3 regions of the Rhodobacter capsulatus SB 1003 genome follow, and region 2 is predicted to be linked to each of the others. Evidence: riboswitches for the same ligand, from Rfam matches in the RefSeq annotation. Region 2 holds a riboswitch; each other region holds the start of a gene.
What was found. A riboswitch is a leader RNA that binds a small molecule or an ion and turns the genes downstream of it on or off. The one in region 2 is predicted to bind cobalamin.
Positions count from the first base shown of each region.

Region 1: linked by a shared signal. The riboswitch ahead of RCAP_RS16555 (aromatic ring-hydroxylating oxygenase subunit alpha) and the one ahead of RCAP_RS17710 (ABC transporter substrate-binding protein) in region 2 are both predicted to bind cobalamin.
Region 3: linked by a shared signal. The riboswitch ahead of RCAP_RS10120 (energy-coupling factor ABC transporter permease) and the one ahead of RCAP_RS17710 (ABC transporter substrate-binding protein) in region 2 are both predicted to bind cobalamin.

Region 1 covers NC_014034.1:3,538,099-3,547,646, reverse strand. Annotated here, with positions in the region: gene metH (methionine synthase) at 1-2,707, shown strand, start outside; cobalamin riboswitch at 2,767-2,963, shown strand; gene RCAP_RS16555 (aromatic ring-hydroxylating oxygenase subunit alpha) at 3,020-4,255, shown strand; gene RCAP_RS16550 (hybrid-cluster NAD(P)-dependent oxidoreductase) at 4,259-5,308, shown strand; gene prpB (methylisocitrate lyase) at 5,319-6,230, opposite strand; gene prpC (bifunctional 2-methylcitrate synthase/citrate synthase) at 6,234-7,409, opposite strand; gene RCAP_RS16535 (MmgE/PrpD family protein) at 7,420-8,931, opposite strand; gene RCAP_RS16530 (acyl-CoA thioesterase) at 8,953-9,336, opposite strand; gene RCAP_RS16525 (short-chain fatty acyl-CoA regulator family protein) at 9,454-9,548, shown strand, end outside.
Region 2 covers NC_014035.1:29,671-39,218, reverse strand. Annotated here, with positions in the region: gene RCAP_RS17750 (alpha/beta hydrolase) at 1-322, opposite strand, end outside; partial or broken gene RCAP_RS19985 (transposase) at 644-1,203, opposite strand; gene RCAP_RS17740 (condensation domain-containing protein) at 1,297-1,977, shown strand; gene RCAP_RS17735 (TonB-dependent receptor) at 2,036-2,914, opposite strand; gene RCAP_RS17730 (ABC transporter substrate-binding protein) at 3,047-4,081, shown strand; gene RCAP_RS17725 (FecCD family ABC transporter permease) at 4,078-5,118, shown strand; gene RCAP_RS17720 (ABC transporter ATP-binding protein) at 5,115-5,876, shown strand; gene RCAP_RS17715 (DMT family transporter) at 5,898-6,833, shown strand; cobalamin riboswitch at 6,985-7,184, shown strand; gene RCAP_RS17710 (ABC transporter substrate-binding protein) at 7,353-8,363, shown strand; gene RCAP_RS17705 (FecCD family ABC transporter permease) at 8,360-9,400, shown strand; gene RCAP_RS17700 (ABC transporter ATP-binding protein) at 9,397-9,548, shown strand, end outside.
Region 3 covers NC_014034.1:2,192,749-2,202,296, reverse strand. Annotated here, with positions in the region: gene cobJ (precorrin-3B C(17)-methyltransferase) at 1-404, shown strand, start outside; gene RCAP_RS10150 (cobalt-precorrin-6A reductase) at 377-1,132, opposite strand; gene RCAP_RS10145 (bifunctional cobalt-precorrin-7 (C(5))-methyltransferase/cobalt-precorrin-6B (C(15))-methyltransferase) at 1,131-2,321, shown strand; gene RCAP_RS10140 (cobalamin biosynthesis protein) at 2,318-2,650, shown strand; gene cobM (precorrin-4 C(11)-methyltransferase) at 2,647-3,432, shown strand; gene cobA (uroporphyrinogen-III C-methyltransferase) at 3,429-4,157, shown strand; gene cobF (precorrin-6A synthase (deacetylating)) at 4,159-4,926, shown strand; cobalamin riboswitch at 4,961-5,182, shown strand; gene RCAP_RS10120 (energy-coupling factor ABC transporter permease) at 5,249-5,917, shown strand; gene RCAP_RS10115 (energy-coupling factor ABC transporter substrate-binding protein) at 5,917-6,228, shown strand; gene cbiQ (cobalt ECF transporter T component CbiQ) at 6,225-6,959, shown strand; gene RCAP_RS10105 (energy-coupling factor ABC transporter ATP-binding protein) at 6,956-7,798, shown strand; gene cobZ (precorrin-3B synthase CobZ) at 7,839-9,548, shown strand, end outside.

The sequences.
Region 1 (9,548 bases), on a different replicon from region 2:
TTCGGGGCTTGAGCCCTTTACCCTGACGCCCGACATTCCCTTCGTGAACATCGGCGAGCGCACGAATGTCACCGGCTCGGCCCGGTTCCGCAAGATGATCGTCGCCCGCGACTATGCCGCCGCGCTGGATGTCGCCCGCGATCAGGTGGAAAACGGCGCGCAGATCCTTGACATCAACATGGACGAGGGGCTGATCGACAGTCAGGCGGCGATGGTCGCCTTCCTCAACCTCTTGGCCGCCGAGCCCGACATTGCCCGGGTGCCGGTGATGATCGACAGCTCGAAATGGGAGGTGATCGAGGCCGGGCTGAAATGCGTGCAGGGCAAGCCCGTCGTCAATTCGATCAGCCTGAAGGAGGGCGAGGAGATCTTCCGCCATCACGCGGCGCTGTGTCTGGCCTATGGCGCGGCGGTCGTCGTGATGGCCTTTGACGAAGAGGGGCAGGCCGACAGTTTCGCCCGAAAGACCAGCATCTGCGCCCGCGCCTATCGCATTCTGGTCGAGGAGATCGGCTTTCCGCCCGAAGACATCATCTTTGACCCGAACGTCTTTGCCGTCGCCACGGGCATCGAAGAACACGACAATTACGGCGTTGATTTCATCGAGGCCGCTCGCTGGATCCGGGCCAACCTGCCGCATGCCCATGTCTCGGGCGGGGTGTCGAACCTGTCCTTCAGCTTTCGCGGCAACGAACCCGTGCGCGCGGCGATGCATGCGGTGTTTCTTTACCACGCCATCCGCGCCGGGATGGATATGGGGATCGTCAATGCCGGGCAGCTGGTGGTCTATGACCAGATCGACCCCGAGCTGCGCCAGGCCTGCGAGGATGTGGTGCTCAACCGCCAGCCCAAATCGGGCGGCACCGCGACCGAGCGGATGCTGGAGGTGGCCGAGCGCTTCCGCGGCGGCGCGCGCGAGGAAAAGACCCGCGATCTGGCCTGGCGCGACTGGCCGGTGGAAAAGCGGCTCGAACATGCGCTGGTCAATGGCATCACCGAATTCATCGAGGCCGATACCGAAGCCGCAAGGCTTCTGGCCGAACGCCCGCTGCATGTGATCGAAGGGCCGCTGATGGCGGGGATGAATGTCGTCGGTGATCTGTTCGGCGCGGGCAAGATGTTCCTGCCACAGGTGGTGAAATCGGCGCGCGTGATGAAACAGGCCGTCGCCGTTCTGCTGCCCTACATGGATGCCGAAAAGGCCGCGCGCGGCGGCGAGGGGCGCGAAACCGCGGGCAAGATCCTGATGGCCACGGTCAAGGGCGATGTGCATGACATCGGCAAGAACATCGTCGGCGTCGTGCTGGCCTGCAACAATTACGACATCGTCGACCTGGGCGTGATGGTGCCGCCGCAAAAGATCCTGGAAGTGGCGCGGGCCGAAAAGGTCGATGCGATCGGGCTTTCCGGGCTGATCACGCCAAGCCTGGACGAGATGGTGCATCTGGCCGCGGAAATGGAGCGCGAGGGCTTTGACATTCCGCTGCTGATCGGCGGGGCGACCACGTCGAAAGTGCATACGGCGGTGAAGATCGCCCCCGCCTACAGCCGCGGGCAGGCGGTTTATGTGCTCGATGCCAGCCGGGCCGTGGGGGTGGTGGGGGCGCTTTTGAGCCCGAACCAGAAGGTCGATTACGCGGCGCAGATCCGCGCGGACTATGCGCAGATCGCCGCCCGTCATGCCCGCGACGAGGCCGCCAAGGTGCGGCTGCCTTTGGCCGCGGCCCGGGCCAATGCGCTGCGGCTCGACTGGTCGGGCTATGCCGTGCCCGCGCCGCAATTCCTTGGCCCGCGCGTGATCGACGACTGGGATCTGGCCGAAGTGGCGCGGTATATCGACTGGACGCCCTTCTTCCATGCCTGGGAATTGAAGGGGGTCTATCCGCGGATTCTCGATGACGCCGAAAAGGGCGAAGCGGCGCGGGCACTTTTCGCCGATGCCCAGGCGATGCTGGCGCAGATCATTGCCGAACGCTGGTTCACCCCGCGCGCCGTGGTGGGGTTCTGGCCCGCGCAGGCGGTGGGCGACGATATCCGGCTTTACACCGACGAGAGCCGGACCGAAGACCTCGCCACTTTCTTCACCCTGCGCCAGCAGACCGGCAAGCGCGAAGGCCGCCCGAATGTGGCTTTGGCCGATTTCGTCGCGCCTGCGGGCACGGTGCCCGATTATCTGGGCGGCTTCGTGGTCACCGCGGGCCCCGAGGAAGCCGAGATCGCCGCGCGGTTCGAAGCTGCCAATGACCATTATTCCGCGATCCTGGTCAAGGCGCTGGCCGACCGCTTTGCCGAAGCCCTGGCCGAGGCCCTGCATCAGCGGGTGCGGCGCGACTATTGGGGCTATGCGCCCGAAGAAAGCTTCGCCCCCGATCAGCTGGTGGGCGAGCCCTATCGCGGCATCCGCCCGGCGCCCGGCTATCCGGCCCAGCCCGACCACACGGAAAAGCTGACGCTGTTCCGGCTGCTTGGGGCCGAGGCCGCGACCGGCGTGCATCTGACCGACAGCATGGCGATGTGGCCCGGCTCTTCGGTCTCGGGGCTCTATATCGGCCATCCGGAGGCCTATTATTTCGGTCTGGCCCGGATCGAGCAGGATCAGGCCGCCGATTACGCCGCCCGCAAGGGCATGGCCTTGGCCGAGGTGCAGCGCTGGCTGGCCCCGGTGCTGGGGTCGGCCGCGCCCGCCGCCGCTGCGGTGGCCGCGTGATCCTGTCTGAAAGCGCAGACGGCGCGTCGTTTTTGGCACGCGCCCTCTGCGACAATCTGTCAGTCTGAAGGCCTCAGGGTGCCCGTCCGCAAGGCCGGGAGAATTGGGAAGCCGGTGCAAGACCGGCGCTGCCCCCGCAACGGTCAGCAATGAGGGACGGCAAGGCCACTGGACCCCGGGGTTCGGGAAGGCGCTGCGCCCGGGTGCGAAAGCACGCATTGCAAGCCCGGAAACCAGCCCTGTGACCGCCGGGCCCCCGGGCCCATCCATCCAACCAGCCCTTGCGGGGAGGCAGGGGCAAGTGAGGTGCCGATGCCAGACGCATCCGACATCCGTGCGCAGCTTGCCGCACGGCGCAATGACCATTCCCTGCCGCAACCCTTTTATTGCGATCCGGGGATCTTTCAGACCGATCTGACGCAGGTCTTTTACCGCGAATGGCTGTTTGCCATTCCCGCCTGCCAGCTCGTCAAGCCCGGCGATTACGCGACGTTGCAGGTGGGCGCCTATCCGGTGATCCTGGTGCGCGGCGCCGACGGGATGATCCGCGCCTTTCACAACGTCTGCCGCCATCGCGGCCAGCGGCTTTGCGCCAAGACCACGGGCAACAGCCCGAAGCTTGTCTGCCCCTATCACCAATGGACCTATGACCTGGACGGAAAACTGCTCTGGGCCAAGGACATGCAGGAAGATTTCAACCCCGCCGCGCATGGGCTGAAAAAGGTCCATTGCGTCGATATCGGCGGCATGGTCTTCATCTGTCTGGCCGAGGTGCCGCCCGCGATCGCCGATCTGGCGGGCACGCTGGGCCGCTATCTGGCGCCTGCCGGGCTGAAACAGGCGCGCGTTGCCCATGTCTCGACCATCGTCGAGAAGGGCAACTGGAAGCTGGTGATCGAGAACAACCGCGAATGCTATCACTGCGGCGGCTCGCATCCCTCGCTCTGCCGGACCTATTCCGACAATCCGCGCATGACCGCGATGGAGGGCCCCGAGGCGGCGAGCCCCGATATTCTGGCGCATTGGACGCGCTGCGAGGCGGCGGGTCTGCCCTCGCGCTTCGTGCATCATCCGCAGATGCAATGGCGGCTGGCCCGCATTCCGCTGCTGAACGGCGCTGAAAGCTACACCATGAGCACCAAGGCCGCGGTGCGGGGCAAACGGCTGGGCGAGATGCCCTTCAACGATGCCGGAAGCCTGCTTTTCTTCCATTATCCGAACACCTGGAACCATTTCCTGGCCGATCATGCGATCGTCTTCCGGGTGCTGCCGATCTCGGCCACCGAGACCGAGGTGACGACGACCTGGCTTGTCCCCGGCGATGCGGTCGAGGGGGTGGATTACGACCTGACCGAGTTGACCGAGGTCTGGATGGCGACGAATGACGAGGACCGGCAGGTGGTCGAGGAAAATCAGGCCGGGATTCTGTCCCCCGCCTATGAGCCCGGCCCCTATTCGACGCTGCAGGAAGAGGGCGTGATCCAGTTCGTCGACTGGTATTGCGGCACATTGGATGCGCGGCTGGCCCCGCCGCTGGCGGCGGAGTGAGCGATGGACCGGATCAACTGGGCCAGCGCGCCATGGAGCGATGCCGAGCCGCTGGAATGCGCGATGGTGGTGCCCGAAACCGCCGATACCGCCACGATCACCTTCCGCGCGCCTTCGGGCGCGTGGTTCGACTACCTGCCCGGGCAGTTCCTGACGCTGGATCTGCCGGTGCCGGGTCAGCCGGTCAGCCGGACCTATACGATCTCCTCCTCGCCCTCGCGGCCCTTGTCGCTCTCGGTGACGGTGAAGGCGCAGCCCGGGTCGGTGGGCTCGCGCTGGCTGATCGAGCAGCTGAAACCGGGGATGCGGCTGCGGGCACACGGCCCCGCGGGCGAGTTCAGCCTGCGCCGCCATCCGGCGCGGAAATATCTGTTGATCTCGGCGGGCTCGGGGATCACGCCGATGATGTCGATGACGACCTGGGCCTGGGACAGCGGCGAGATGCCCGATATCGTCTTTGTCCATGCGGCGCGGCGGCCCTCGGACATCATCTTCCGGCCGCGGCTCGAGCAATTCGCGGCGCGGGTGCCCGGCTTGCAGCTGCGCTTCACGGTCGAGGAGGTCGAGCCCTTCAGCGTCTGGCACGGCTTTCGCGGCCGTCTGAACCAGATCATGCTGGGGCTGATGGCGCCCGATTATCTGGAGCGCGAGGTGTTCTGCTGCGGTCCCGAGCCCTTCATGCGCGGGGTCAAGGACAGCCTTGCGGCGCTGGGCTTCGACATGAATCGCTATCATCAGGAAAGCTTCGGCCCGCCCGAGACCGCGCCCGAAGCGCTGCCCGAGGCATCGGAGGCCGCCGAGATCCGTTTCACCGCCTCGGGGGTCAGCACCGCCTGCGCGCCGGGCGAAACCGTTCTGGCGGCGGCGAAACGGGCGGGGCTGAACATCCCCTCGGGCTGCAACTTCGGCCTTTGCGGCACCTGCAAGGTGAAGAAAACCGCGGGCGAGGTGCAGATGCTGCACAATGGCGGGATTTCCGAGGACGATATCGCCGCGGGCTATATCCTCGCCTGCTGCTCGCGGCCTTCGGGCAAGGTGGCGGTCGAGATCTGACCGCCCCCCTTCAACCCGTCGTGGGCAGCACGCTTTGCGCGATCGAGGCATCGAGCGCCTCGAAAGCCGCAAGGCCCAGCGTCGCGTAAAGCTCTGCCCGGGTCTGCATCTCGGGCAGAAGCGCGGTGGTGGCGCCGTCGCGGGCAAGCGCGGCGTAAAGCCGTTCCTGCGCGCGGTTCGCCACCCGCAGGGAGGACACCGGCCAGATCACCATCTGATAGCCCAGCTCCTCGAACTCGGCCGCGGTCAGGGCCGGGGTGCGGCCGAATTCGGTCATGTTCGCCAGAAGCTTGACCCCGGGCAGCCGGGCGCGGAAGGCGCGGAACATCTCGACCGAAGTCAGCGCCTCGGGGAAGATCGCATCGGCGCCCGCCTCGACATAAAGCTGCGCCCGCGCCACCGCCCCCTCGATCCCCTCGGCGGCCGCCGCATCGGTCCGCGCGATCACCACCAGATGCCGCCGTGCCCGCACCGCCGCCGCGACCTTGGCCGCCATCTCGGCCGGGCTTGCTAGTTTCTTGTCGTTCAGATGGCCGCATTTCTTCGGCAGAAGCTGGTCTTCCAGATGCACCGCCGCCGCCCCGGCCTCTTCGAACACCCGGACCATGTGCATGACGTTCAGCGCCTCGCCATAGCCGGTGTCACCATCGACCAGAAGCGGCAGCCCCGAGGCCCGCGTGATCTGGCGGATGAAAAAGGCGACCTCGTCCACCGTCAGGATGCCGAGGTCCGGCAGGCCCATCGAGGCCGACATCGCCGCGCCCGACAGATAAAGCGCCTGAAACCCCGCGGCTTTCGCCTGCAGCGCGGCCATGCCGTTATGCGCGCCCGGCAGGCGCAGGATGCCGGGCCGGGCCAGGGCGGCGCGAAACCGCGCCCCCGCCGGGGCCTCGGGATGATCGGAACCGATCAGATAGGGCATGTCTCACTCCGTCCGGTTGGGCGCGGTCAAAAGGCCGCCGCGGGCTTCAAGGGGCAGGAAGGCCCGGGTTTCGGGGCCGGTGTAATTCGCCGAAGGGCGGATGATCTTGCCGTCCAGCCGTTGCTCGATCACATGCGCCCCCCAGCCCGCGCTGCGGGCGATGACGAAGATCGGCGTGAACAGCATCGTCGGCACGCCCAGCTGATGATAGGAGACCGCCGAATACCAGTCGAGGTTCGGAAACATCGCCTTCGTCTCGGCCATCACCTGTTCGATCCGCTCGGCGATGTCGAACATCCGCAGCGCGCCGTGATGCAGCGCCAGCCGCCGCGCCACCTGCTTGATCACCACATTGCGCGGATCGGCGATCGTGTAGACGGGATGACCAAAGCCGATGATCACCTCTTTCGCGGCCACCCGGGCGCGGATATCGGCCTCGGCCGCGTCGGGGGTGGCGTAGCGCTTCTGGATTTCGAAGGCCTGTTCATTCGCGCCGCCGTGTTTCGGCCCGCGCAACGCGCCGATGGCGCCCGCGACGCAGGAATAAAGATCCGATCCGGTCCCCGCGATGGTGCGCGCGGTGAAGGTCGAGGCGTTGAACTCGTGTTCGGCATAAAGGTTGAGCGTGGTGTGCAGCGCCCGCACGGCTTCCTCGCCCGCGGGGCGGCCATGCAGCAGATGCAGGAAATGCCCGGCGATGCTGTCGTCTTCGGTTTCGACCTCGATGCGGCGGCCGTTCTGCGCGAAGTGATACCAGTAAAGCAGCATCGAGCCCTGCACCGCGATCAGCCGGTCGGCAATGTCGCGCGCGCCGGGCGTGTTGTGATCGGCGGCCTCGGGCAGCACGCAGCCCAAGGCCGAGACGCCCGAGCGCAGCACATCCATCGGATGCGCGGCGGCCGGGATCGCCTCGAGCGTCTGGCGCACGGCCAAGGGCAGCCCGCGCAGCGCCCGCAGCTTGGTGCGATAGCTGGCCAGCTCCGCCAGCGTCGGCAGGGTGCCATGGATCAGCAGATGTGCCACTTCCTCGAATTCGCAAGATTCGGCAATTTCAAGAATGTCAAAACCACGGTAATGCAGGTCGTTGCCGGTCTGGCCGACGCTGCACAGCGCAGTATTGCCCGCCACCACCCCGGACAGGGCCACGGATTTCTTCGGTTTCACGATCGAACCGGACATGATTTCCCCCTCATTCCCAATCGAAGATGCCGCGCGGACGCGGCGCGCCCAGGGCATCGGCCGCCACGGTGAAATTCAGAAGACCGAGCCCGTCGGCGGGCAGATCGGCCAGGTTTTCCGCCGCATCCAGAAAGCGGGTCTGTTCCGCGCCGCTCAGGATGCCGTCGGACAGGGTCAGGAACTTGCGCACGTAATTCTCGCGCCGGAACGGTCGGGCGCCGTCGGGGTGGGCATCGGCCAGCGCCAGTTCATCGACGATCTGCCGCCCGTCCTTCAGCGTCACCACCACGCGGCCGCCAAAGGCCTTTTGCTTCGGATCGCGGGCATGATAGCGGCGCGTCCAGTCCGGGTCCTCGACGGTCGAGATCTTGTGCCAGAGCGCGACCGTTTCGGGCCGATGCGCGCGTTCGGGGGCATAGCTGCGGACATGGTGCCAGCCGCCATCCTCCAGCGCGACGGCAAAGATATACATGATCGAATGGTCCAGCGTCTCGCGGCTGGCGTCGGGGTCCATCTTTTGCGGATCATTGGCGCCGGTGCCGATGACGTGATGGGTGTGATGCGAGGTGTGGATCACGATGCTGTCGACCTGCACCAGATCGCCGATCTGCGGCCCAAGGCGGCGGGCCAGGTCGATCAGCGCCTGGCTTTGATATTCCGCCGAATATTCCTTGGTATAGGTGTCAAGGATGGCGCGTTTCGGCTCGCCATGGCCGGGCAGGCGGACGGTGTAACGCGCATCTGGGCCCGAGAGCATCCAGGCGATGAAACCGTCTTCCCCCTCCCAGGCGGGGCTGGGGGCGCCTTCGCCGCGCAGGGCGCGGTCCACCGCCTCGATCGCCATCTTGCCCGCAAAGGCCGGGGCAAAGGCCTTCCAGCTGGAAATCTCGCCCTTGCGGCTTTGCCGTGTCGTGGTCGTCACATGCAGCGCCTGCTGCACCGCCTGATAGATCACCTCGGCAGGCAGGTTCAGCAGCGTGCCAATCCCCGCCGCCGCCGAGGGCCCGAGATGGGCGATATGGTCGATCTTGTGTTCATGCAGACAGATCCCGCGCACCAGTTCGACCTGAATTTCATAGCCGGTGGCGATCCCCCGGATCAGCTCGGCGCCCGACCGCCCGGTGTGCTGCGCCACCGCCAGGATCGGCGGGATGTTGTCGCCCGGATGGCTGTAATCGGCGGCCAGAAAGGTGTCGTGGAAGTCGAGTTCCCGCACCGCCGTGCCATTCGCCCAGGCCGCCCATTCCGGCGAGACCCGGGTGCCATGCGGCATCCCGAAGACGGTGGCGCCGCGCCGCATCGGGTGGCAAAGCGCCTGCGCCCGGGCCGAGGCGACGGGGCGGCGCCCGACCGAGGCGGCGGCGACGGCGGCATTGTCGATGACGCGGTTGATGATCATCTCGGTCACTTCGGGCAGCACCGGCACCGGGTCGGCGGCCACTTCGGCGATCTTCCAGGCCAGCTGTTCGGAACGCGGCAGGATCTCGGCCGAGCGGTAGCTGCGCAGGTCATGGGTCTTCATCGGGTCTTTCCTTGCTTGTCGTCAGATTGCGGAAGAAAGCGGGCGGGGACGGCCGTCGGCATCGACGGCGACCATCACGAATTGTCCGTCCAGCGCCGGGCGGGGGGCGCCGGGGCCGATCGGCTGGGCGATGCCCCGCACCGCCACGGTCAGCGAGCTGCGCCCCTCGCGCAGGATTTCGGCGCGCAGTTCCAGCATCTCGCCGACCCGGATCGGGGTGGCGAAATCCACCCGCTCGGATCGTGCCATCACCACCGGCCCCGCGGCGCGGCGGCAGGCGGCGACAAAGGCCGCCCGCGCCATCAGCGCCAGCGCATGGCCGCCAAACAGCGTGCCGTAATGGTTCGCTTGATCGGGAAAGATCATCTCGACCAGAACGGTCGGCGGGGCAGGGGGGAGGGGCATGGGAAACCTTTGCAAGATTGGCAAAGGCAGCTTTCCTTGCTTTCGGCATTCCCGTTAAAGTATTGATATAGCGTTATATTGTGAAGCTTGACGCGGCGAATTGCGAAGGTTGCGAAGATGGCAAAGGCATTCATGGGGGTGCGGCTGAAACGGCTGCGCGAGGATCGCGGCATCACGCAGGCAAGCCTTGCCCGCGCGCTGGAAATTTCGCC
Region 2 (9,548 bases):
ACGCACGAATAGTGACATTGTTGGGATCGGAAATAGCCCCGGCGCTGCCATAAAACCCCCTCTTGTCGATACGCAATGAGGCGATGCCTTGTTCGGCAAATGCCTCGGCCAGTAACTTGTAGGTGTCAGTCGAGAGGCCCATCTGCGGCGAATTTCCGTCCCGGTCCGTCGGACCCGACCCAGGAATGATGATGATCACATGACCAGCCCTATCGACGGCGACCATTTCCGCCTCAAGCTGACCCTGCGGTCCGGGAATGTGAACCGGTTCGGCCATTGCCAATGCAGGAAGAGATAGCAGAAGTAGGGTAAGCAGGCGCATGAAATCCTCGCGTAAACCAAGGATACCAATAGGCTGCGTTTCATGAGCCGGCAACGGCAGCTTCGCCCGCGCAGCCAACCTTCACCTTCCGAAATGCTGCACGATGGACGAATGGCCGGTCTCGTGAAGCTGCACCGCAGCGCTCAGACAGGAAGCGACCGGCCGAGGCTGTGTGAAAACTCAGATTTTGGTTTCAAATCGTAGGCGCTCTGCCCCGTTCCGGCGGTTTTCAGAACCAATTTCTCCGAACCCCTGTTTTGAGGGCCTTTTCGGGCTCAAAAGGCGCCATTCTCGGGCTTGAGATCGCCGATTTTCCCGCGATCACCTTTGGATTGCAGCCACCAACCTCGGCATGCCCACCAAGGAGATCATTCTCTTGATGTTGTAGGCCTGCACGTTCAACGCCATTTCCGTGCCCACCCCTTGAAACCGCTTGGTCAGGAAATGGCAGGACCCGGTCCAGGCCTTGATCGTGCCGAACGGGTGCTCGACGGTTGATCTTCGCACCCGCATCGGCGCGCCGGCGCTGCGTCGGCGCGCATCCGATGCCTCGACCAGATGCTCGTGTTCCCACCGCGAAACCCGTCGTTCAGAGCCCCCCGTCCTTCATGGATCGTCGTGCAACGGCGTTTGATTTCGCAGCTTGAACACCCGCCGCGCCAATAGCGTCTGTGCTGCGCGCGCGTTGCCATCGCCCGGGCATCTGGGTCGGTCAGCGAAATTTGCCCGTCCGGCGCATCGTCCAGCGCCTTTTCCATCGCCAGCAAACGTTCGATCTGCTGACGAATGCCATGGTATCGCCCCTTCAGATGGGCCGCCCGCTCGGCCCGCGCCGCGCCGGTTTCCTGACGGTCGATCCGGTCCGCCTCCTCGATGTAACGGCCGGATCAGTTGCCCCTCGGCGTTGTAGCCAAGACCGACGATTCAGCGGGAAGCGCCGCGAAGGCCTGAGGGGCGAGGTCAGGCTCAACCTGATGATGGCCGAGCTGGCCTGCGCCTATGCCGCCCGGGCGGCGGAACGGGCCCCCGACTGGGCCGGACCGGTCGCACCGTTTCACGCTTTTGCTCGCGCCCGGGCCAGTGCCGGCATCGACGCCCGGTCGCTGGAACATTGGGTCACGGCTCTGCGCGACGCGCCGCCGCCGCAGCCGATCCGTGCCCCGGGCGCAGCGTCCCGGCCCGCGACCCCCGAGGATGCGGCCCCGGAGGATGCGACGGCGGGCGGCTGGTGCGAAATCGCCGTGCCGCCCGCGGTCTGCGCCGGGTTGCATGCCTTGGCAAAGACCTGCTCGGCCTCGCTGTTCAACACCGTCTATGCGGCGATCTCTGTGGCGCTGCAGCGGCTGGCCGGGCTTGAGGCGCTGACCATCGGCACCTCGGCCGCGGGCCGCACCGATCCGGCCTGGTTCGACACGATCGGCTATTTCACCACCGTCACCGCGCATTGCCTGCGCGCCCCCGGCGATGCGACCCCGCGCGCGCTGATCACCGCGGTGCGCGACCAGATCACCGCCTCGATGCCGCACAGCGAAATCCCGATAGATCTGGTCGAGGCGGCGCTGTCGGGTGGTACCGCGCCCCTTGATGCGCATATGTTCGAGGTCTTCATCCAGATCCACGCCCAGAACCGGCTGAACGGCGCGCTGCTGCCCTGATCCGGCGGATGCCCGCCTTCGCCCGGCCCCGAAGAGCGTCCCGGGGCCGGGCTGTCGGTCAGAAGGTCATTTTCAGGCCGACGCCGGCCGAGCGCGGATCGACCACGGTGCCCTGCAGCGATCCCTGCAGCGACCGCAGGTTGGTCACCGAACGATCGTCGAAGATGTTGTTCACATAGGCGAAAAGCGACAGATCCTCGCGCGGGGTCCAGGTCACGCGGGCATCGGCCACGGTATGCGCGTCGATCAGAAGCGCCGTCGCATTGGTGTCATCCGAGAAATAGGCGTCGGTGTAACGCACCGTGCCCGCCAGCGTCACATCGGGACGGATCGCCCAATCCGCACCAAGGCTGAGCGTGCGGCTGGGCGCGCGGCCGAATTCATGCCCCTCGTAATCGGCCAGCGCATTCTCGAAGCTGACGATTTCGGTGTGCAAAAGGCCAAGATTGCCGCGCAGGGTCAGGTCGTCGCGCGCCGCGAAGCTGAAGCCCAGCTCCATCCCGTAGGATTCCGCCTTGTCGGCATTGACGGTCACCGCATCGGTATAGCCGCCCTCGATCACCGAGGTCACATAGCGCTGCGCATTCTTCATCCGGCTGTAAAACAGGTTCCCGGTCAGGTCGAGCCGCTCGTCAAACAGCTTCGTGCGGCCGAAAAGCTCGTAGTTCCAGACCGTTTCCGGCTCGAAGGTCACATATTGCCTTGACACGAAGCCAAGCGTCACCCCGCCCGGGTTGTAGCCCTTGCTGACCATCGCGCCGATGCTGGTGGTGTCGTTCAGGTCATGGGTCAGCGCAAGCTTCGGCAGCCAGGCATCGAAGCTCCGGTCGTAATCCAGCACCTCGGGCGTGAAGCTGGTGGTGCCGCGCCGCTCCACGTCGTCGCGCTGATAGCGCAGGCCGCCGGTCACCCTCCAGTCGGGGGCAAAAGGTGCCACACCGCCGCACGTCGGCGTTGTGCAACAAAGCCCCTGTTTCGCCCGCAGTTCCTGAGTGAAACACTCTTGAGTTCCGCGGGTTGCGGGGATAGTGAAAATCGACTCTTTCACTCGGAAACCGGACCCTCCCCCATGTTGCCCCTCAAGACCGCCATTCTGGGTGGCGTCGCCCTCTCCTGCCTTTGCTCCGCCGCGCTTGCCGAGCGGACGAGCTATCCCCTCACCATCGAGAATTGCGAGCAAAAGGTGACCTTCGCGAAAGCACCCGAGCGCACCGTGGCGCTGGGGCAGAACAGCGCCGAGATCCTGCTCCTGCTGGGGCTCGAGGATCGCATGGCCGCCACCGCCTTCTGGCCGAACAGCGTCCTGCCGGAGCTGGCCGCGGCGCATGACAAGGTGGAGGTGCTGACGGTCGAATTCCCGACGCTTGAAGCGGTGCTGGCGCAGCAGCCCGATTTCGTGCCTGCCATGCTGGTGACGCTGATGGGGCCCGACAGCAAGGTCACCAAGCGTGAAGATCTGGAAGCGCTCGGCATCCCGACCTACCTCTCGCCCAGTGCCTGCACCACCGAGGCCGACACGCAGAGCGCGAACGGCAGCGCGGCGAGCTCTGCCTATGGTGTCCGCAAGGATCTGTGGTCCATGGACCTCCTCTACAAGGAGATCGAGGACATGGCGCGCATCTTCGACGTGGCCGAGCGCGGCGCGGCGGTGATCGCCGATTTCAAGGCCCGCGAGGCCGCCCTGCGCGCCGAATTCGCGCCGCGCGAGGATCTGACCTTCCTGTTCTGGTTCTCCAGCCCCTCGCCTGCCGACGATGCCTATCTGGGCGGCGGCCATGGGCCTTCGGGCTACATCGCCGATCTGCTTGGCGGCTCCAACGCGATCAGGACCGAGGCGGAATGGCCGACCCTGGGCTGGGAAGGCATCATGGCCGCCAATCCCACCGTCTTCGTCGCCGCGCAGGTGGACCGCAACCGCTGGGACCTTGACCGGGCCGACACCAAGATCGCCTGGCTGACCTCCGATCCGGCGGTCAGCCAGATGGAGGCGGTCAAGGCGGGGCGCATCGCGGTGATGAGCGGGGCGGCGATGAACCCCTCGATCCGCACGCTTTACGGCGCCGAGCAACTGGCAGACCAGCTCCGTTCCTTCGACCTGCCGTGAGCATTCGTGACGAGACCGGAAGCGGGGCGGGGAAATTCCTCTTGCTTCTGACGGTGTCCCTTCTGGTTCTGTGTCTTGCCGTCGCGGTGGCGATGACCGTCGGCGATTATGCCATTGCGCTTGGCACGGTCGTGCTGGCGGTGGGCAACGGGCTGGGCCTCACGACCGCCGAGATCCCGCGCATCGAGCAGAGCGTGGTCTGGGACCTGCGGCTGAGCCGTGCGCTGGTCGCGGCGCTGGCGGGCGCGGGGCTGGCCATCTGCGGCGCGATCCTGCAGGCGCTGCTGCGCAACCCGCTGGCCGAACCCTTCGTGCTGGGCGTCTCGGCGGGGGCCTCGACCGGCGCGGTGGCGGTCATCGTGCTGGGCATCGGCCGGGCGGGCTGTCGCTGTCCCATGGGGGCTTTCGCGGGCGCCTTCGCTGCCTTCGCGCTGGTGGCGCTTTTGTCGAACGGCGCGACCAGCGGGCCGAACCACACGATCCTCGCGGGGGTCGCCGCCTCGCAGCTTTTCAACGCGCTGACCTCCTATATCGTCACCACCTCGGGCAATGCCCAGCAGGCGCGCGACGTGATGTTCTGGTTGCTGGGCAGCTTCGGCGGCGTGCGCTGGCCGGATTTCCAGCTTCTGATCCTCGTCGTGATGACGGGCCTTGCGATCTGCCTGTTGATGGCACGTTCGCTTGACGCCTTCACCTTCGGCGACGAGGATGCCGCGGCGCTTGGCGTGCCGGTGGCGCGCATCCGCCTGATCCTGTTCGGCGTGACGGCGATGATGACCGCGACCATCGTCAGCATGGTTGGCGCCATCGGCTTCGTCGGGCTTGTCGTGCCCCATGCGGCACGCTTCATCGTCGGGCCGATGCATCTGCGGCTGATCCCGGCCTGCGCGGCTGCGGGGGCAATCTTCCTCGTGCTGGCCGACATCGCCGCGCGCGTGATCGTCGCGCAGCAGACCATTCCCATCGGCGTCGTCACCGCCCTGGTCGGCGTGCCCTTCTTCGCCATCATCCTCTATCGTTCCCGGCCGCAATCATGACCATCGCCGCCCGCAATCTGACCTGGGGCATCCGCAAGCGGACCATCGTCGCGGATGTCTCGCTTGATGTGGCGCGGGGCGAGACGCTGGGCCTGATCGGGCCGAACGGCTCGGGCAAGTCCTCGCTGCTGCGGCTGCTTGCCGGGTTGAAGCGCCCGCAGGCCGGTTTCGTCGAGATCGAGGGGCAGGATATCGCGCGCCTCCCGCGCCGGGCGCTGGCGCGGCAGCTGGCCTTCGTCCGGCAAAGCGCCGCGACCGACAGCAATGTCTCGGTCCGCGACGTGGTGCGGCTGGGGCGGACGCCGCACCGCTCCGCCCTCTCGGGCTGGTCGGCGGAGGACGAGGCGGCGGTCACCTCGGCGCTGGCCCGCGTCGACATGGAGGGGCGCCGCGCGCAGCCCTGGCAGACCCTCTCGGGCGGCGAGAAGCAGCGGGTCCACATCGCCCGGGCATTGGCCCAGGCGCCGCGCATCCTGTTTCTTGACGAGCCGACCAACCATCTCGACATCCATCATCAGATCGCGATCCTGCGCATGGTGCGCGAGCTTGATCTGACAAGCATCATCGCGCTGCATGACATGAACCTCGCCGCGATGTTCTGCGACCGGATCGTCGTGCTGGAGGCGGGCCGTGTCGTGGCCTGCGGCACGCCCGAGGCCGTGTTGACCGCCGAGCTGCTGCGCGCCGTGTTCCGGGTGGAGGCAGAGATCGCCACCTCGACAACGGCCGGGCCGCCGCATATCCGTTTCCGCGCCTGAAAGCGAAAGGGACCGATCCGCATGGGCAGTCTGACGACCCCTCGGCCGCGGCTGAGCGGCGAGCCGCTCGGCATCGCGCTGCGCATCGGCTCCACCCTCGCCTTCGCCGCGATGACCGCCTGCATCAAGGCGCTGGGTGACGCCGTTCCGCTGGGCCAGGTGGTGTTCTTCCGCTCGGCGGTGGCGCTGCTGCCTCTGGTGCTCTTTCTGTGGTGGACGGGCGACTTCCCCCGGGGGCTTGCCACGCGCCGCCCCTTCGGCCACATCGCCCGCTGCCTGATGGGGGCCGCGGCGATGTTCACCTCTTTCGCCACGCTGCGCTATCTGCCGCTGGCCGAGGCGACCTTGCTGTCCTATCTCGCGCCGGTCGTGCTGGCGCTGCTCGGGTGGGGGATGCTGGGCGAAAGGCTTGGTCCAAGGCGGCTGGGCGGCGTCGGGCTGGGGCTGGCGGGGGCGGCGGCCTTCTGCCTGCCCGCCTTCTCGGGCGGGCTTCCGCCGGGCGCGGCTTTGGGGGGGACGCTGGGCCTTGCCACCGCGATGCTGACAGCCGGAGCGCTGCTTCAGGTGCGCCGGCTGACCTTGGCGGGGGAAAAGGCGGGGGCGATCGCCTTCTGGTTCGCCGTGGTCTCGGCCGCGGCCGGGCTTGCGACCGTGCCCGCGGGCTGGGTGTGGCCGCACCCGGCCGAGTTCGCCCTGCTTCTTGGGGCAGGCCTTGCCGGGGGCGTCGCGCATATCCTCATGACGCTGTCGTTCCGCCATGCCGAAGCCGCGGCGCTGGCCCCGTACGAATATCTCTCGATCCTCTGGGCGGCCGTCGCGGGCATGCTTTTCTTCGCCGAACGCCCCGGCACGGCCTTCCTGATCGCCGGCCCGCTGATCCTTGGCGGCGCCATGATCGCGACGCCCGCAGGGCGCAAGCCGACGGTCGTCACCAGGGATCGCGCGCAGGGCCTCTGATCACGAAACCGCTCGATCATCGGGGCCGCTCTGCCCGCCCGCCGTCTCGGGGGATGGACCCGCCGAAGCGCGAGGTTCGATCTGTCCGAGATATAATTTGCAGCAGAAACAACGGTTTTTCGCTTCTCGCGCTTGCCGTTCCGCCACGTTCGGGGTAACCAGCGGCGTCGGTTTCCGAAAGGAATTGAAAGGGAATCCGTTGTCAGAAGCGTCTGACGAACCGGAACTGCCCCCGCAACTGTAGGCGGCGAGGGGTTTCGCACCCAAAGTCACTGTGGCGCATGCCATGGGAAGGCCGCGAAACCTCGATGACCCGCCAGTCAGGAGACCTGCCGACACGTCGAAACGCAATGCGGCCCGGGCGGGGTGTCCGGGGAGGTGTCGAATGACTTTTGCCCTTGGGTGCGTTTGCGCACCCTCCAGCCAGTTCGTGCGCGGCCCGCAGGGGTGCCGCAGGAACACGCCATGGCCGACCTTTCCTGATCTGTCCCCGGCTGCCCTGACATCCGGAGACTTTTCATGTTTGTCCGTTCCCTGACTGTCGCGCTTGCCTGCGCGACCGGCTTCGCGTCGCCCGTCATGGCCGAAACCACCTATCCCCTGCAGCTGAAGAACTGCGGTGTCGATCTGACTTTTCAGAAGGCGCCCGACAGCGTCGTGACCGTGGGGCAGGCCGCGACCGAGATCCTCTATGCGCTTGGCCTTGGCGACAAGGTGACCGGCACCTCGGTCTGGTTCACCGAGGTCCTTCCGGAGTTCCGCGAGACGAATGCCCGCGTCGCGCGGCTGGCCGACAATGACCCGAGCTTTGAATCGGTCGTGGCGAAAAAGCCGGGACTGGTCGCCGTGCAATACGAATGGCATGTGGGGCCGCAAGGCATCGTCGCCACGCGGGAACAGTTCGCCGATGTCGGCATCCCCACCTATGTCTTGCCCGCCGATTGCTGGAAAAAGGACAACAGCACCGGCTCCGACGGCACCCGCAGCGCGATGTTCGAGATGGCCTCGATCCATGCGGGCGTGACCCAGTTGGGGCAGATCTTCGACGTTTCGGACCGGGCCGATGCGCTTGTCGCCGATCTGAAGGCGCGCGAGGCCGTGGCGATCGAAAAGGCCCGGGCGCTCGATCTGCATGACGCGTCGGCGGTGTTCTGGTTTTCCTCGGCCGAGATGGATGTCGACCCCTATGTTGCGGGCCGCAAAGGGCCGCCCGGCTACATGATGGAGAAACTGGGGCTGAAGAATGTCGTGGAGAGCGACGAGGAATGGCCGACCGTAAGCTGGGAAACCATCGCGCGGGCGAATCCCTCGGTGATCGTCATCGCCCGCATGGACCGGCGCCGCTTCGAGGCGGATGATTACGAAAAGAAACTCGCCTTCCTGAAATCCGATCCGGTGACGCGCCAGATGGATGCGGTGAAGAACAACCGGATCGTCATTCTGGATGCCCATGCGATGGATCCCTCGATCCGCAACGTCACCGCGCTCGAGACGCTGGTTGAAGCCCTGCCGGCATTCGGTCTGAAATGATGGCGGCGGCAGCTTCCGGCTGGCGTGCCCGGTCTCTCCTGTGGCGAGGGATGCTTGGGGCTGCCGTGCTGACGATGGCGATCCTTGCGGGGGTCGTCATCGGCGAAACGCCGCTGCCGGTTTCGACGGTGGCGGCGGTTCTGGCCAATGAGCTTTGGAACGCGGGCCATCCCGTCGATCCGATCGATGCGGCGATCATCTGGAACTACCGGATGCCCCGCACGCTGGTGGCGGCGGGCTGCGGCGCCGGGCTGGCGCTTTCGGGCGTCGTGCTGCAAGCGCTGATCCGCAATGCGCTGGCCGATCCCTACCTGCTGGGCGTGTCGGCCGGCGCGTCGACCGGGGCGGTGGCGGTGACCATCCTTGGCGTGGGCGGAGGCGCGCTTGGCCTGTCCGGGGGCGCCTTCGTCGGCGCGGTTCTGGCCTTCGGGCTGGTCGCGGCGCTGGCCCGGGCCGCCGGAGGGGGGCCCGCGCAACTGGTGCTGGCCGGGATCGCGGGATCGCAGCTCTTCAACGCCCTGACGAGTTTCTTCATCGCGAAATCGGCCAATGCCGAACAGGCGCGGGGGATCATGTTCTGGCTTCTTGGCAATCTCTCCGGGGTGCGCTGGCCGGATGTGGCGCTGGCCGCGCCTGCGGCGGCCTTGGGGTTTCTGGTCTGTCTCTGGCATGTCCGGGCGATGGATGCCTTTGTATTCGGCGCGCAATCGGCGGCGGCGCTTGGCATTGCGGTGCGTCGGGTGCAGCTGGTGCTGATCGGCGCGACGACGCTGATGACCGCGACGATGGTCAGCCTTGTCGGCTCGATCGGCTTCGTCGGTCTGGTGATCCCGCATGCGGTGCGCTTTGCCGTGGGGGCGCGGCACGGGGCGCTGGTGCCGGGGGCGGCGCTGGCGGGCGCGGTGTTCCTGATCGCGGCCGACATCACCTCGCGCATGTTGATCCCCGGGCAGGTCGTCGCCATCGGGGTCGTGACCGCGCTCGTCGGCGCCCCGGGCTTCGCCCTTATCCTGATCCGCAACGGGGGGCGCAGATGAAGGTTTCCACGACGGATCTGGGCTGGGCCAGCGCCGGGCGCCCGATTGTCGAGGGCGTCACGCTGGATATCCGTCCGGGCGAGACCTTCGGGCTGGTCGGTCCGAACGGCTCCGGCAAGTCCACCCTGCTGCGGCTGATCGCCGGGCT
Region 3 (9,548 bases), on a different replicon from region 2:
GCATCACCGCGATGCTGGCGGCGGCGGCGGCGGCCGGGGCGCCCTTGGGGCACGACTTCTGCGCCATCAATCTTTCGGACAATCTCAAACCTTTCGAAATTCTCGAAAAGCGGCTGCGGCACGCGGCGCGCGGCGACTTCGCGATGGCGTTCTATAATCCGCGCTCGAAATCGCGCCCGCATCAGTTCACCCGCGTGCTGGAGATCCTGCGCGAGGAATGCGAGCCCGGGCGGCTGATCCTGTTCGCCCGCGCCGTGACGACGCCCGAGCAGGCGATTTCCGTGGTCGAACTGCGGGACGCGACGCCCGAGATGGCCGACATGCGCACCGTGGTTCTGGTCGGCAATGCCGCGACGCGCCGGGTGGGGCCCTGGGTCTATACCCCGCGCGGCGTCGCGCCGTGATCGGCAAGCCAGCCCATCACCCCCTCGAGCGTGGCGCATATGTCGCGCGCGGGGACGGCGGGCCGGTCGATCAGAATGACCGGCAGGCCAAGGCTGCGGGCGGCGATCAATTTCGCCTCGGCCCCCGCGCCACCGGCGTTCTTGGCGACGACATGGGTGATGGTTTCGCTGCGCAGCAATTCCGTATCCCCTTGAACAGTAAAGGGTCCGCGGGCGATCACCGCGCGCGCATCGGGCAGGGGCAGCGGCCCCTCGGGCGGGTCCACCAGGCGCAGCAAATAGTGATGCTGCGGTGCAGCGGAAAAGTCGCGCAAGTGCTGCTTGCCGATTGCCAGAAACACCCGCGCGGGCGCCTGCGGCAGGGCTGCGACGGCGGCGGCAAGGTCGGGCACATGGGTCCAGCGGTCCCCCGCTTGCGCGGTCCAGGGCGCACGTTCGAAAGCGCACAGCGCCACGCCGGTTTGCGCGCAGGCGGCGACCGCGTTCGCGCTCATCTGCGCGGCGAAAGGATGGGTGGCGTCGATCACATGGCTCACGCCCTCGCGCGTCAGGTAATCGACCAGCCCCGCGACGCCGCCAAAGCCGCCGATGCGGGTGGGCAAGGGCTGGGCGACGGGGGCACCGGTGCGGCCCGCATAGGAAAAGACCGCCTCAAAGCCCTGATCTGCAAGGGTTTTCGCCAGGCGGCTGGCTTCGGTGGTGCCGCCAAGCACAAGGAGGCGCGTCATGTCTGATCCGTGGTTGAGCATTCTGGGTCTGGGCGAAGATGGCCTTGATGGGCTGTCCTTGGCAAGCCGTCGGGCGCTGGAAACAGCCGAGGTGATCTTTGGCGGGCCGCGGCATCTTGACCTTGTGGCGGCGGGCGGGCGCGGTCGGGCCTGGCCCGTTCCCTTTGAGATTGCTCCGGTTTTGGACTGCCGCGGCCGGGCGACGGTGGTTCTGGCCTCGGGCGATCCGTTCTGGTTCGGGGCGGGGTCCATGCTGGCAGAGCGTTTGGCGCCCGGGGAATGGCAAGCCTTTCCGGTGCCCGGGGTGGTGTCGCTGCTCTGCGCGCGGCTGAGCTGGCGGGTCGAGGAGACCGCCGCGCTTGGCCTGCATGCCGCGCCTTTCGGGCGGTTGCTGCCGGTGCTCGGCCGCGGGCAACGCGCGGTCGTGACGCTGCGCGACGGCGCCGCCGTGGCGGATCTGGCGGGCTGGCTGGTCGCAAACGGCTTTGGCGCGGTGCGGATGGCGGTGGCCGAGCGGCTGGGCGGTCCGGCCGAAATGCTGCGCAGCATTGCCGCGGAAGACTATGATTTTACTGATGTTTCTGCTTTGGTCGCGGTGGCGCTGGATGGCGCGGATCTTGCCTCCGGCACGGGGCTTTCGCAGGTGCCCGGGCGGCCCGAAAGCGCCTTTGCCCATGACGGGCAGATCACCAAATCGCCGATGCGGGCGCTGACCTTGGCCGCGCTCGCCCCGCGCCGCGGCGAGTTGTTGTGGGATATCGGCGGCGGCTCGGGCTCGGTCTCGGTCGAATGGTGTCTGGCGGGGGGACGCGCGATCACGATCGAGCCGCGGGCCGACCGGATCGAGAATATCCAAAAGAACATAGACACTTACGGGCTCTCGCCCCGGATGCGGGCGGTGCAGGGCACGGCCCCCGCGGCGCTGGCGGATCTGCCCCTGCCTGAGGCCGTCTTCATCGGCGGCGGCGGGTCGCAGGCACTTTATGACCGGCTTTGGGAGTGGCTCGCCCCCGGAACGCGGATCGTGGCGAATGCGGTGACGCTGGAATCGGAAACGCTGCTGACGCAACTCCACGCCCGGCATGGCGGTCAGCTTTTGCGCATCGACATCGCGCAGGCCGAACCCTTGGGCCGGATGCGCGGCTGGTCGGCCAGCCGTCCGCAGCTGCAATGGAGCGGGCAAAGATGAGGGTGGCCGGTGTCGGTTTTCGGCCGGGAACCGGGTCAAAACCGCTGCGTCAGGCGGTCGCCACCGTGGGAGAGGTGGATGCCCTTGCCACGGCGCGCGAAAAAGCCGAAGAGCTTGCCGCCGCTCTGCCCGAGTATCGGGTGATCGGCGTCATGGTCGCGGGGGTGGACACGCCCGCGCAATCGGAGCGGGTCCGGGCGCTGAAAGGCACCGGCTCGGTCGCAGAGGCGGCGGCCTTGGTCGCGGCGGGCAAGGGGGCGCGGCTGGTGCTGCCCCGACAGGTGATCGGCGGGGTGGTCCTTGCCGTGGCGGAGGGAGAGGACGAATGACGGTGCATTTCATCGGCGCGGGGCCGGGGGCGGCGGATCTGATCACGATCCGCGGCCGCGATCTGATCGCGTCCTGTCCGGTCTGCCTTTACGCCGGATCGCTGGTGCCCGAAGCGCTGCTGGCCCATTGCCCGCCCGGCGCGAAGATCGTCAACACCGCGCCGATGAGCCTTGATGCGATCATCGACACGATCGCCGAGGCCCATGCCGCGGGCCAGGATGTCGCCCGGCTGCATTCGGGGGATCTGTCGATCTGGTCGGCGATGGGCGAGCAGCTGCGCCGCCTGCGCGCCCTGAACATTCCCTATGATGTGACGCCCGGTGTGCCGTCCTTTGCCGCCGCCGCCGCGACCCTTGGGGCCGAGCTGACGCTTCCGGGCGTGGCGCAATCGGTCATTCTGACCCGCACCTCGGGGCGGGCCTCGGCCATGCCCGCGGGCGAGACGCTGGAGAATTTCGCCCGCACCGGGGCGGTTCTGGCCATTCACCTCTCCGTGCATGTGCTTGACGAGGTTGTGCAAAAACTGGTGCCGCATTACGGCGAAGATTGTCCGGTCGCCATCGTCTGGCGCGCAAGCTGGCCCGATCAGCGCGTCGTCCGGGCGACGCTGGCCACGCTGCAGACCAGCCTTGGCGCCGAGCTGGAGCGCACGGCGCTGATCCTGGTCGGCCGGTCGCTGGCGACCGAGGATTTCGACGAAAGCCGTCTTTACGCGGGCGATTACGACCGCCGCTACCGGCCGCTTGGCACGCATCCGCGCTTTCCGGAGGGCAGCGAATGAGCGGTTTCGTTTCTTTCGTCTCCTCGGGCCCGGGCGATCCGGAGCTTCTGACGCTGAAAGCTGCCGACCGGCTCGCCAAGGCCGATGTGGTGCTGTTCGACGATCTTTCCGCCGGGGCCGATCCTGGGGCCATGCCCGCCCGGGGGGCCGAACTCATCGCGGTCGGCAAGCGGGCCGGGCGGCCCTCGCCGAAGCAGGATCATGTGAGCCGCTTGCTCGTCGATCATGCGCTGACCGGGCAACGGGTGGTGCGGCTGAAATCGGGCGATTCCGGGCTTTTCGGCCGGCTTGAGGAAGAACTGGACGCGCTGACCGGCGCGGGCATCGGCTACGAGATCATCCCCGGCGTGCCCTCGGCCTGCGCCGCCGCCGCCGCGTCCGGGCTGCCGCTGACCCGCCGTCTGACCGCGCGGCGGGTGCAATTCGTCACCGGCGCCGATGTGACGGGCGATCTGCCCGAGGGGCTGAACTGGGCGGCGCTGGCCGACAAGGGGGCGACGACCGTCGTCTTCATGGGCAAGCGCACCTTTCCGAAACTGGCCGCCGATCTGATCGCGCATGGGCTGGCCCCCGATACGCCCGCGCTTCTGGCCGAGGCCGTGGGCCACCCCGGGCAAAGCGTCACCCGCTCGACCGTGACCGATCTTGCCGCAAGCCTTGCCGCGGAACGCTCCGACAAGCCCGCGCTCATTCTTTATGGTCCGCTTTACGCGCCGGAGGCCTGAGATGATCGAGCTTTCCCTGATCGGCATCGGCACCGGCAATCCGCGCCACATCACCGGGCAGGCGGTCGATGCGATGAATGCCGCCGATCTGATCCTGATCCCGCTCAAGGGCGCCGACAAATCCGATCTGGCCGGGCTGCGGCGCCAGATCTGTGCCGCGCATCTGACGAACCCGGCCACCAAGGTCATCGACTTCGCGCTGCCCGTCCGCGACGCGTCGAACCCCTCCTATCGCAAGGGGGTGGACGACTGGCACGATGCCATCGCCGAGACCTGGCTTTCGGAAATCACCGCGCATGTTCCGGGGCTTGAGGGGCGGGTGGCGCTGCTCGTCTGGGGCGATCCCTCGCTTTATGACAGCACCTTGCGCATCGCCGAACGGCTGAAATCCCGCCTGCCGCTCACGACGAAAGTCATCCCCGGCATCACCGCGATTCAGGCGCTTTGCGCCGCCCATGCGATTCCGTTGAATGACATCGGCGCGCCGGTCGTCATCACGACGGGGCGGCAATTGCGCGATCACGGCTGGCCCGCGGGCACCGAGACGGTGGTGGCGATGCTGGACGGTGAATGCTCGTTTCAAAGCCTGCCGCCCGACGGGCTGACGATCTTCTGGGGCGCCTGTGTGGCCATGCCCGAAGAGGTGCTGATCAGGGGGCCCGTGGCCGAGGTCACCGATGAAATCCTGCAGGCCCGCGCCGATCTGCGCGCCCGGCACGGCTGGGTGATGGACATCTACCTGCTGCGTCGCAATGTGCCCGCGGCGTGACGCTTCCCGGCCTTGACCTCGCCCCGCGGCGCGGCTACTCCAACAGGCGATGGTTCCCAACTGGACGGGATTAATAGGGAACACGGTGAGGATTACCCATCAGGGGCCTAATCCGTGGCTGCCCCCGCAACTGTGAGCGGCGAGACGACGGTCGAAGACCACTGGCCCCCCCGATCCACCGGGGAGAACGGCCGGGAAGGTGACCCGAGTTGATCGAACCGCAAGTCAGGAGACCTGCCATCGCTCTGGCGTCGCAAGCCTTCCCGGGGCGGGGTGTCTCCGGTCAATCCGAAAGCGGCGCGTTCGATGTGGAGTTGTTCGCATGCATATCATGGAGGGCTATCTGCCCGTCACCCATGCCATTGGCTGGTCCCTTGCCGCCGGCCCCTTTGTCGTCGCGGGCGCGGTGAAGATCCGCAAGATCGTCGCCGAGCGTCCCGAGGCCCGGATGACCCTTGCCGCCTCGGGGGCCTTTGCCTTCGTGCTCTCGGCGCTGAAAATTCCGTCCGTCACCGGCTCGTGCTCGCATCCGACCGGCACCGGGCTGGGCGCGGTCGTCTTCGGCCCCTCGGTCATGGCAGTGCTTGGGGTGATCGTGCTGCTGTTTCAGGCGCTTTTGCTGGCGCATGGCGGTCTGACGACGCTTGGCGCCAATGCCTTCTCGATGGCGATCGTCGGGCCCTGGGTGGCCTGGGGCGTCTATAAACTGGCGGGCAAGGCCGGGGCCTCGATGGCGGTGGCGGTGTTTCTGGCCGCTTTCCTCGGCGATCTGGCGACCTATGTGACCACCTCGCTGCAGCTGGCGCTGGCTTACCCCGATCCGGTTTCGGGCTTCCTCGGCGCGGCGCTGAAATTCGGCTCGGTCTTCGCGCTGACGCAGATCCCGCTGGCGATTGCCGAGGGCTTCCTGACCGTGATCGTCGTCGATGCGCTGGCGGGCAAGGTCGATGACAAGGACAAATTGCGCATTCTGGCCGGGGAGGCACGCTGATGAGCAGCAAACGGACATTGTGGCTGCTGGCCGGAACCGTGGCGCTGGTGGTGGTGCCGCTTCTGATGGGCGGGGAATTCGGCGGTGCCGACGGGCAGGCGGCCGAGCTGATCGAGGCGACCGTGCCGGGCTTTGCCCCCTGGGCCGATCCGCTCTGGGAGCCGCCGAGCGGCGAGGTTGAAAGCCTGTTCTTCGCGCTGCAGGCGGCCCTTGGCGCCTTTGTCGTGGGGCTGGTGATCGGCCGCCGTCAGGGTGCCGCAAAGACCCGCGAGCAGAACGCCCCCGCGCCCCGGTCCTTCCCCGCGGAATGAGTATCGCCTCGATCGATCGGGTCGCCGCGCAAGGCCGCTGGCGCAACCGCCCGCTGGCCGAGAAGTGCCTGATCGGTCTTGGTTTTCTGGCGCTTGCCGTGACCGTGCCGCCGTTTCCGGGCGCGGTTCTGGTCACGGTCGCGATCCTGGCCTTCACCTTTCTGGGCGCTCGGGTGCCTTTGCGCTTCTGGGCCGCGGTCGCGGTGCTGCCGCTGGGCTTTCTGACCACCGGGGCCGCGGTGCTGCTGATCCAGATCGGACCCGACGGCATCGGCCTTGCGCCTCAGGGCCCGGCCAAGGCCGCCGCGCTGGTGATGCGGGCCAGCGCCGCGACCTGCTGCCTTCTGTTTCTCGCCACCACCACGCCCGCCGCCGATCTGCTCTCCGGTCTGCGCCGCTGGCGCGTGCCCGCCGAACTGATCGAGATTGCACTTTTGACCTATCGCTTTGTTTTCATTCTGGCCGAGGAAGCGGCGGCGATGACCACCGCGCAGCGCGCGCGTCTGGGCCATGCCACCCGGCGGCGCTGGCTGCGCTCGACCGCACAGGTGATCGCGGCGCTGCTGCCGCGCGCGCTCGACCGCGCCCGGCGTCTTGAAACCGGGCTTGCGGCGCGCAACTGGCAGGGCGAGATGCGGGTACTTTCGACCCGGCCCGCGGCCTCGCCGCTTGTGCTTGGCCTGATCCTGACCTTGCAAGCCGCGATCCTTGCGGCCGGAGTGTTGCTGTGACCCCGATCCTGGCCGCCGAGGCCCTGACTTACGCTTTCCCGGGCGGCGTGAAAGCGCTTGATGATCTCTCGCTTGCCGTGCCGCAGGGCGAAAGCCTGGCCATCCTTGGCCCGAATGGCGCCGGAAAATCGACGCTGCTTTTGCATCTGAACGGCACGTTGCGCCCGCAATCGGGCCGGGTGCTGCTGGGGGGCACCGCCACCGGCCATTCCCGCAAGGATCTGACCGACTGGCGCCGCCGCGTCGGTCTTGTGTTGCAGGATGCCGACGACCAGCTTTTCGCCGCGACGGTTTTCGAGGATGTCTCTTTCGGGCCCTTGAACCTTGGCCTCTCCGAGGCCGAGGCCCGCGCCCGGGTTGAAGAGGCCCTTGCGGCGCTCTCGATTTCCGATCTGCGCGACCGGCCCACGCATATGCTCTCGGGCGGGCAGAAGCGGCGCGTGGCGATTGCGGGCGCGGTGGCGATGCGCCCCGAGGTGCTGTTGCTCGATGAACCCACCGCCGGGCTTGATCTGGCCGGGACCGAGCAGCTTCTGACCCTGTTGCACGGGCTGCGCGCCGCGGGCATGACGCTGGTCTTTTCCACCCATGATGTCGAACTCGCCGCCGCTCTGGCGGACCGGGTGGCGCTCTTTCGCACCGGCCGCGTTCTGGCCGAGGGGGCGGCCGCGGCGGTGCTCTCCGACCGCGCGACGCTGGCACAGGGTGGGCTGCGCCCGCCCCTGGTGATCGATCTGGCGCTTTCGCGCGCGCGATCACGGCCTTTTGGCCCCCGAAGCGCGCTGCCGCGGACCCGCGACGCGCTTGCGGCGCAGATGGCGGGCTGGACCCGGCGTTAGCCCGGTTTTCCTTGCCCGCGCCTTGCGTTACCTTGCCGCCATGGATCAGACGCCCGCCCCCCAACCCCCTTTGCCCGCCTCGGTCGGCGTCCTTGTCATCGGCGCGGGGCTGGCCGGGCTTTGCGCTGCGATCGAGGCGGCGCGGGCGGGCGCCTCGGTGCTGGTGCTCGACGCCGCCCCCCCGGCGCGGCTGGGCGGCAATGCCCGGCACGGGCGCAACATCCGCGTCGCTTCGGACATCGAGACGCCGTTTCAGCGCGACAGCTACCCGGCCGAGGAGTTCGAGCGCGATCTGCTCCGCGTCGGCGCGGGCGATCCGGATCTCGCCCGGGTGCTGGCCGAGGGCTCGCGCGATCTGGCGGACTGGCTTTTGGCGCAGGGCGTGCGGCTGGAACCCTGGGCCGCGGGCAATCTGCCCTATTCCCGCCGCACGGTGTTTTTGCGCGGCGGCGGTCAGGCGCTGACGAATGCGCTTCTGTCCCGGGCGCGGCGTCTGGGCGTCGAGATCCGCGCCGGGATCGCCGTCGACCGCCTGCCGCCCGAGGCCTTCGATCCGGCGCATGACGGCCCGCTGACGGTCACGGTCGGCACGCATCGGATCACCACGCAGGCGCTGGTTCTGGCCTCGGGCGGTCTTGGGGCGAACCGCGACTGGCTGGCAAAGACGCACGGCCCCCGAGCCGATCACATCGCCAACCGCGGCACGCCCGAACAGCTGGGCGGTCTGCTGTTGCAGGCGCTGGCAGAGGGCGCGCAGGCGGCGGGGCTGCCCGGCGATGGCCATGTCGTCGCCGTCGATCCGCGCGCACCCTTTCACGATGCGGGCATCGTCAGCCGGGTGGACGGGATGCAGCACGGGATCGTCGTCGGCGCCGATGGCCGCCGCTTTGCCGATGAAGGCGCGATCCGGGGCCCCGAGCGCCATTCGGTCTGGGCGCGCCAGCTGCTTTCCCGCCCCGATCCGCGCGCCTGGATCCTTCTGGGGGCTGACGCCGCAAAGACGCTGCCGCCGATGGCCTGCCCGCCGCTTTCGGCCGACACGCCCGAGGCTTTGGCCGGGCTTTGTGGCATCGACCCCGGGGGGCTGGCCGAGACGCTGAACCGCCCGCCGGATCCGCCGCGCACGGGCGAAATCATGCCGCTGGTTGTGCCCTTGCACGCCATCCCGATGATCCCCGGCATCGGCTTCACCCGCTACGGGCTGGTGGTGGACGCCTTTGCCCGGGTGCGTCTGAACGATGCCGTCGCCCCCAGACTTTTCGCAGCCGGAACAAATATGTGCGGGGCGATTCTGGGACAGGGCTATCTGTCGGGCGCGGGGCTGACCATCGCCGCCGTCTTTGGCCGCATCGCCGGGCGCGCGGCGGCCAGGCTTGCGCCAAAGGTCCGTTCCCTGTCGCAGCCGTTGCCGTCCCGTCCCGTTGTCATCGACCCCGTGCCCGACCCCTTCGCCGAGGCGAAACGGGCGCTGAACCTGTGCAACAGCTGCGGCTTTTGCACCGGGCTTTGCGCCGTCTTTCCCGCCGCGCAGGGCCGCCCCGATCTGACCCGGGGCGATCTGCGCCATCTGGCGCATCTGTGCCACGATTGCCGGTCCTGCCTGCATGATTGCCAATATGCCGCCCCGCACGCCTTCGGCATCAACCTGCCCGCGACGCTGGCCGACGTGCGCCGCGCCGAGTATCGTGAGCCCTTGCGCCCGGCGCAGGCGCTGTTTGCGCTTTGCTGTGTGCTGCCGCCGCTTCTGCTG